Regions from separate parts of the Peribacillus sp. NPDC097224 genome, predicted to be linked through region 2. Evidence: riboswitches for the same ligand, from Rfam matches in the RefSeq annotation. Region 2 holds a riboswitch; the other holds the start of a gene.
What was found. A riboswitch is a leader RNA that binds a small molecule or an ion and turns the genes downstream of it on or off. The one in region 2 is predicted to bind cyclic di-AMP.

Region 1 (4,218 bases), on a different contig from region 2:
AATCACCATTTTTCAAATTTTAATCATTTCTTTACAATATTATTATTTGAAGGTATATACGGAACGAAGCAAGGCCTTTGTCTTATCAATGATTATTCTATTTTATATTGCCTCGTGGTTTGCTAAAGCATTTTTAGCATATCTACAAGTTGGCGTATTCGTATAAGGCGGTGAGAAAAATGAAAAAGTGGAAATTAGCAGCCCTATCAGTAGCATCTTTGGCCTTGATATCGGGTAATATTTACTTGATTGAAAAAAAAGACAGTAAAGTGGAACGGACCGTTTTTACCGAAAGATGGACACAAGTTAAGAAAGATACCATAACTGAAACATTTCAAACAAAGGGAATCTTTAAACCGGCAGAAGAATATGATGTTTATTTTGATGCTAAAAACAATGATTTTCGGAAATTCCTGGTTCACGAAGGGGACGAGGTAACGGCCGGAACATCCCTGTTTGAATACACTACAACCGAACTGGATGCACTAAAAGATAATTTGGAAGCGGAAAAGGCCGCAACCGAAGGAGAAATCGTCGGAATTGATGAGTACATAAATAAGTTGAAAGCTTATCAAAGTGGTCTGGCCCTGGATTCAAACAAAACGGTTATCGATGAGACAGTAGAAAAGAACCTAAATATAGACATCACCACTTCTTCCTCAGACTTAATTAAAAGTAATATTGAGCAGGAGATGTACAAGCAGGAACTTGAAAAAAGTAGCTTGAAGGAAAAAGTGGTCATGCTAGAAGCACAATTAAGCTCAATTGAGATGCAAACCAATGCCGTGGAGACGACAAGTGAAGCGGATGGTGTCGTGAAGAAGATCAATAAAAATTTAACGAATCCGATTATTTCAATTGCTTCGACAGAAATGGCCATCGAAGGTTCCTTCTCTGAAGAAGAGTTAAAGAAGGCAGAGGTAGGGATGGAGATAAAAGCTAGTTCTCCTGATTTGAAAAAGAGGTTGGGCGGAACCATCAGCCGTATACATCCTTATCCCAAAGAGGAGCCAACCCTAAAGGATGAAAATCGCTATACATTCGAAGCGGAAATTGTAACGGAAGCAGAGAATAAGGAAGCGCTATTAGACGGTTCAAAGGTCGACCTTACCGTTATAACGAATGTGAAGACGGGAGTCCCGACTGTTCCAACAGAAGCGATACATGAACGGAAGCAGCCGCATGTCTATAAAATGACCAATAAAGGGCATTTGAACCGACAATACTTTACAAAAGGGGCTCAAGCAAAAGGGAAGCAAGAGATGCTTAAAGGTCCAGCAGTGGGAGATGTCATCCTTTTAGAACCGAAAAAGGTAGTGAAGAACCACTCTTACTTCATTACCCCGCTCAAATTGGACAAGGTTCACTCTGCAACTTTTAAGAAACTATCCAAAAGGGAAAAAGTTAGATACATTTTACTAGGATTTTTGGAAAAATAATTTTCAGTTAAATCAAAAATGGCCATAATTTTTTTACTGTTAAAACTAATTACCTATTTAAACAATAAGTGTAAACCCACGTAGCACTCAATATTCTTAATCCCCTCTGTACTTTCGGAGTGTGGGGAAAGAAAATATATTTACAGATTAATATTTTTAGTATAATATTTTAATATAAGTTAGCTCGCTTAATCTTATAAAAAAGAACGGGGGAACCAATTTTGCGGATTATATTCGCTAGGGGTGAATTCAGAGATGAAAGGGCCATTGTGTTTCCGATTCCTAACCCGACAGCTAACCCCGTAAGCGTCTTCGAGGGAACATGTGTGAATAACACGCCAATAGGGAAAATGACACGTAGGGTGTCTTTTTTTTAAGCGTAAGGATAGAAGTTTTTCAATATACAGAAAAATTTTTCTCTTTTTATTAGTATCTTGTTTCCCTTACCGAGACAAATGTTTTTACATCAAAGACTATATGGAAGGTGAGGAAATTAAATGAAGAAATTCAAACTGAGTTTAGCAAGCCAAATATTCATTGGCTTAATTCTAGGAATTATCGTAGGTGCTATATTTTATGGAAGTGAGACGGCACAAAGCTATCTACAACCATTAGGTGATATCTTCCTACGTATGATTAAAATGATCGTCGTTCCAATTATCGTTTCTAGCCTTATTGTTGCAGTTGCAGGCGTGGGCGATATTAAATCAGTAGGGAAATTAGGTGCCAAGTCACTATCCTACTTTATAGTAGTAACACTAGTTGCAATAGGCGTAGGTTTATTATCTGCCAATATTATTCAGCCTGGCGCGGGCGTAAATATGGGTGAGCTTGAACAAACGGATATTTCCACTTATGTTGACACAGCAGAAACTAAGCAACACGAATCCTTTATAGATACAATCGTTCATATTGTCCCATCTAATCCGATTAAAGCAATGGTAGAAGGCGATATGCTTGCAATCATTTTCTTCTCAGTCTTGTTTGGACTAAGCATTGCAGCTATCGGTGAAAAAGGAGTACCAGTATTCCGTTTCTTCCAAGGTGCGGCGGAAGGTATGTTCAATCTAACCAATATGGTTATGAAATTTGCTCCGATTGGGGTATTTGCACTAATCGGTGTGACAATCTCTAAATTCGGTTTATCATCACTAATCCCATTAGGAAAGTTAGCCCTTTCCGTATACGGAACGATGATTTTCTTCGTAGTTGTCATCCTGGGGCTCATTGCAAAATTTGTAGGCTTCAGTATCTTTAAGTTAATTGCCATTTTGAAAGAAGAATTGATCTTAGCATTTTCCACAGCAAGTTCAGAAGCGGTTCTTCCAAGAATCATGGAGAAGATGGAGAAAGCCGGTTGTCCAAAACATATTACGTCTTTTGTTATTCCGACTGGTTACTCATTCAACCTAGATGGTTCCACATTATACCAAGCTTTAGCAGCCATCTTCATTGCTCAAATGTACGGCATACATCTAAGTGCTTATGAGCAAATAACGCTAATGTTAGTGTTGATGATTACCTCTAAAGGAATTGCCGGTGTACCGGGCGTATCCTTCGTTGTACTTTTAGCAACATTAGGTACGGTGGGCATCCCAATTGAAGGACTTGCCTTCATAGCAGGTATTGACCGTATCCTTGATATGGGTCGTACTGTAGTAAACGTTATTGGTAACTCTTTAGCAGCCATCGTTATTTCCAAGTGGGAAGGTCAATTCAACCCTCCTGCCGAAAAAGGAAAACTCGAACAGGCTTCTTAATATAAGTCAAAACTCCAGGGTGATTGCACTCTGGAGTTTTTTTGTATTCAGATGAAAGTCGAAAACAACTTATTGATGGACGATCCAGAAATGGGAGTCAGGGGAAAAGTTCATAGCCATAACGCTTTCATTAAATGAATCTTGGTGAAAGGTTTCCAAAACAGTCAGTTGGGCTTCTTCTAGGCAATCAAGGACTTCCTGCTGACTCGGGATATGGAGATAGGCCTCTTCTTGGTGAGACTTTCCCTTTGTGAAGATATCACCGAACTCATATAGCCGTTCATCCTGTTTACTATCACACCAAATCATTTCTTCCTGTTCCCAAAAATTAAGATACCTTTCATTACTGTCGCGAATCGGTGTGGTGAATAGGAAACGGCCTCCTGGTCTAAGTATGCGTTTGATTTCTTTCAAAGCGAGAATGCGGTTTTTTCGTTGAGGGATTTTCATTAAACCATGAAAGGAAAAGAGTGCATGGTCGAATGACGAGTCGTTGAAAGGGATTTCCGTGGCATTCCCAAGAAAGAATGGAATCTCCATATTTTCATCTTGTGAAAACTTCCGGGCTTCTTGAATCTTGGAGGGTGAAGGGTCCAGTCCGGTTATATGATGAAACCCATTCTTGTATAGAGCAAAGGTCGTCCTCCCTGTACTGCATCCAATATCAAGGATGGAGTCGGCTTGATGAAAGTATTTATCGAATGCAAATTTTTCGAGTTCCCAAAGACCCCAATTTTTTGATGAATCGGCGACAGCGTCTTCCTGCAAGTGATTGATGAAATCGTCTTTTTCTATTTTATCCATCATTCATCCTCCAAGCTTTTATTTTTACTATAATATGGAAATTACTGCCTGTCTAGTTTCTTATTTTTACTACTATTTTATATACACTTCGTGAATATTAAAAAGTTTGATAAAATAGAACTATTGATGAAAGGCTCGGAGGGAATATAATCATGAAAAATGAAGGTAATGACATCTTATATATGCATATGCAGGCTTCCGAAAGATTTGTCCTT
Region 2 (4,218 bases):
CGTGGCATCGACTATCTTTACAGATCCATCTTTTTGGATTAACTTTGCTTTTGAATCAAGCTTTGTCTTTTTCAGACTATCCGCTTGTGCTTTACCACGACCTTCCGCTAATGCTTCAGCAAAGTTGGCAAACAGGATGGTTAGGAGCAAAATGAAAGTCACTGCACTGGTATATCCCCTATCTGATATTCCACCAAATAAATCGGGAAATATAGTTAGAAAAAGGGTCAAGACAAATCCTATTTCCACTACAAACATGACTGGATTTCGTGCCATGGCTCTGGGATTCATTTTTTTGAAAGCATCTTTTATTGCTTCAAAAAGCATTTCATTATTTACTTTTCCATTACGCATCGTATTCATCTGTACTACTCCTTTTCATCGTTTATCTAATCGTTAACCATTCTGCGACAGGTCCTAGGGTAATCACTGGAAAGAAAGTCAAAGCTCCAATAATTAAAACCGTACATAAAAGAATGACAAGGAATGTAGGATTATCTGTTTTAAATGTACCCATCGTCTCTGGGACACGTTTTTTAGCAAGTAATGATCCAGCAACAGCAATCATGGCTATCATGGAAAAATAACGGCCAAACAACATGACCAAACCTGTGGAAATGTTCCAAAAAGGTGTATTATCCCCTAAGCCCTCGAAACCAGAACCGTTATTGGCTGCAGCTGAAGTAAACTCATATACAATTTGAGAGAGCCCATGGAAACCTGGATTTGAAATGGCCGATGTCCCCATCTGTGCCGTTAGTGCAATAGCAGATGGTACCAAAATGATTAACGGATGTAGAAGGATCGTCATGGCTATTAATTTCATTTCCGGCCCTTCAATTTTCTTACCTAAAAACTCTGGTGTACGCCCGACCATCAGTCCAGCAATGAATACAGCCAATATGGAATACATAAGAATGTTCATCGTGCCTACCCCATCACCGCCAAATACACAGTTCAGCATCATCATGGCCAGTGGCGCTATACTACCGAGCGGTGTCAGCGTATCATGCATATTATTAACTGAACCTGTAGTGGCAGCTGTAGTCACCGTTGTAAATAGGGCACTCTGAGCCATCCCAAATCGGACTTCTTTCCCCTCTAAGTTTCCACTCTCTTGTGAAAGGCCTATTGCCTCCAATCGGGGATTGCCATTTTGTTCACTAGCGTAATTCACACTTAGGAAAACAAGCATCATGAGTCCCATTGCTGAAAATAAGATCCATCCTTGTTTGTTATTTTTCGCCATATATCCGAATGTTAATGGAAGGGCAGCAGGAATGAGAAACATCGATAAAATCTCTAATACATTCGTAAATCCATTAGGGTTCTCAAATGGATGCGCCGAGTTGACACCGAAGAATCCACCGCCGTTTGTGCCAAGGTGCTTTATTGACTCCAATGCAGCCACAGGTCCTCTTGCAATATGTTGGGTGGCTCCCTCTAACGTAGTAGCCATTACCGTAGAACCAAGGGTCTGTGGTACCCCCTGGGATACCAGAACCAAACTGACAAAAATGGAGAGAGGCAGTAGCACCCGAGTGATCGAACGAATTAAATCTACATAAAAGTTCCCTAAACTCCTCTGACCGGTCAAACCCCTGAAAAAAGCGATGCATAAGGAAAGACCGGTTGCTGGTGTCGTGAACATCAAGAAGATGATGACAATCATTTGTGATAAATACGAAAGTCCGGATTCTCCGCTATAGTGCTGTAAATTGGTATTAGTAAGAAAACTTGCTGCCGTATTGAATGCCAATGACGGATCCATGTTGGCTATCCCACTTGGATTACCCGGTAAAACTCCCTGAAGCCGTACAATCATGTATGAGATGACAAACATGACTAAGTTACTTAGGAGTAATGCCTGTGCATATTGCTTCCAATTCATATCAAATGTCTTAATACCAGATATTTTAAAAATGCCTCGTTCTAACCACCCGAACATACGATCTTGCCTTGTGGTTTCAAAGGAATATACTGCCGCTAAATATTGGGCCAATGGTATGGCTAGGATCACTACCAAAAACAACACCACAATGATTTGTAAAAAATCCATTTACATTTCCTCCGTTATCGTTCTATTAATATTTCTCTGGGTATAATAAAGCGTGAATTAAATACACGGTAACCGCTGGGACAATAAGAATGAATAACATGTTCTACTCCTCTCCTTTTTTCGTTATAACTTTGTTACAAAAATGAATGAATCCATAGAAAAGTAAAAAGGGTGTACCCATTAGAAAGATAGTTATAGCATCCATCCGAACCTTCCTTTCACTTTTTTAAAAATCTTTACAATTTACCTCCTTCACGATTAGTGGAGAAATTGGTGCCAAAAGAACACAAAAAATAGACCAATGCTTACTCCTTCTCCAATAGTCCGCATTGCATGGCTATCCTAGTTTCAATAGTGAAAAAAATGATTCACAATCCAAACAAGAATATTTGCAAAAGCAAACAGTATTAGTGGAGAAAAAGTACTCATTGGTCTACTTATCGCCCAGCAAGCTTTTCAGCGCTCTTTGCGATCTGTCTTCCAAGAAACCTTTTCATGTAATTATAGGCATAATAAAAAAGACCTACTGAAATGACAGGTTGCTATTTTGCTACAAACACAACAAAAAAGCCTCCTGGATCAAGGTGGTCTTATGACCTCCTTCGCTTTAGCCGACGAAGTTAGCTGACGGGTAGGATGGCGAAAGAGTTCACATCCCTTCTGCAAAAGCAGAATTAACCCCATAAATAATGGGTCCTCCGTTCTCAATTACTTGAGATTTGGCCGATATCAAATTGTTATTGATGAGCATATTCTACGCTCATCAGCAAACCTTTGTAAACCCCATTAAAATTCCATATATTCGCAAATAGATTCATATTCGACCATATACTTCTGTTTTTCTATATAAAAGTATTATTTACTCATTAATCCTATATATTTCTAATATTTTAATATATATACAAACTTGCATTGACAAAAACTTGAATCCGGCATTATGATGAATCCCATATACGATCGATGAAAAAAATCGGAGGCATTATGTTAAACCAAAAAAAGAAAATTGAAGCCGAAATTAGTGCAGCATTCATTAAATTCCAGCGTGATTTAATTGGCAGAGGGCCACAAGAAGTTAAAACCTACATCATTAATGACATGCTGATCACTCGTTTTAAAGGAGTCTTGACTGTCGAAGAAAAACACCTCGTCAGTCAGGATTCTGGAAAGAAGCTTGTAAAAAAAATGCGCTCTCTTCTACGTGAAATGTACAGTCAGGATTATGAAAAAATTGTCGAGGATCTAACAGGTTGTAAAGTCCTTTCTTCACACAGTGACATTAGTACCAAAACGGGTGAACGAATCGAAGTTTTCATAGTTGATAAGGATTTGGAGAAATACCTAGAAAATCTAAAATGAGTGGGGTGATTTAGTTGACATTGACTCAATTGGAAGAGCAGAAACATGGACAAAATTTCTGCTCTTCATGCTTTTATTATGACATCTCTAATGTATTTCACGCCTTCACCTTATCGGAAACGTGACTATTGGTTTCTTTTTATACTCATGTAAAAAAAGCAATCCCTTAATCTTACCGATTAAGGGATTAACATCATTTATACCTAAAAATCACTTGGCTAATTTGTTTTTCATTCACGTATTAAAGCCACAATATTTAAGGTTTTCTAGTAAAACTATAATACACAGCGTTACCAAACAAACAATCCAACAATCATGGCACTAAGCATGGAGACTGCCATTCCACTAAGCAATAGCTTCCAAACATTTCTTCCAATGATATTCGATTTCTCCTCGTCTAGAATCGAATTGAACGTTCCGTAAATCATGCCGACTGTACTAAAGTTTGCAAATGAGGTCAGGTACGTAACGGCCACAGCTACTGTATGCGGGGCCAAACCGCTAATCTGTGTTTTCAAATCGAGCAAGGCTACAAATTCATTCGTTGCCAGTTTGATTCCCATTAATTGAGCAACATACATCGTATCTTCCCAATTTAATCCAAACAAGAAAGCGAATGGACTAAAGATGACAGAGAAGATTTTTTGGATTGTTAATCCATCTACCGCAAGCCCTAAAATACCGTTAAGACTAGCCGTTAATGCGACATAGCCGATTACCATGGCCATAATGACGATCACCATCTTGACTCCAACTAGCATACTGTTTGAAATGGTTGAAAAGAAGTCTTTACGTTCCTCTTT

Region 1: it holds a riboswitch for cyclic di-AMP, as region 2 does, so the genes downstream of both, ACIQXR_RS20270 (cation:dicarboxylate symporter family transporter) here and ACIQXR_RS13595 (potassium-transporting ATPase subunit F) in region 2, are expected to answer to the same signal.

What each region holds. Positions count from the first base shown of each region.
Region 1 covers NZ_JBIWDK010000018.1:26,003-30,220, reverse strand. Annotated here, with positions in the region: gene ACIQXR_RS20280 (hypothetical protein) at 1-166, shown strand, start outside; gene ACIQXR_RS20275 (efflux RND transporter periplasmic adaptor subunit) at 180-1,439, shown strand; cyclic di-AMP (ydaO/yuaA leader) riboswitch at 1,615-1,763, shown strand; gene ACIQXR_RS20270 (cation:dicarboxylate symporter family transporter) at 1,937-3,199, shown strand; gene ACIQXR_RS20265 (class I SAM-dependent methyltransferase) at 3,269-4,003, opposite strand; gene ACIQXR_RS20260 (hypothetical protein) at 4,156-4,218, shown strand, end outside.
Region 2 covers NZ_JBIWDK010000006.1:207,830-212,047, forward strand. Annotated here, with positions in the region: gene kdpB (potassium-transporting ATPase subunit KdpB) at 1-363, opposite strand, end outside; gene kdpA (potassium-transporting ATPase subunit KdpA) at 386-2,059, opposite strand; gene ACIQXR_RS13595 (potassium-transporting ATPase subunit F) at 2,085-2,159, opposite strand; cyclic di-AMP (ydaO/yuaA leader) riboswitch at 2,654-2,794, opposite strand; gene ACIQXR_RS13600 (Na-translocating system protein MpsC family protein) at 3,041-3,415, shown strand; gene ACIQXR_RS13605 (NupC/NupG family nucleoside CNT transporter) at 3,706-4,218, opposite strand, start outside.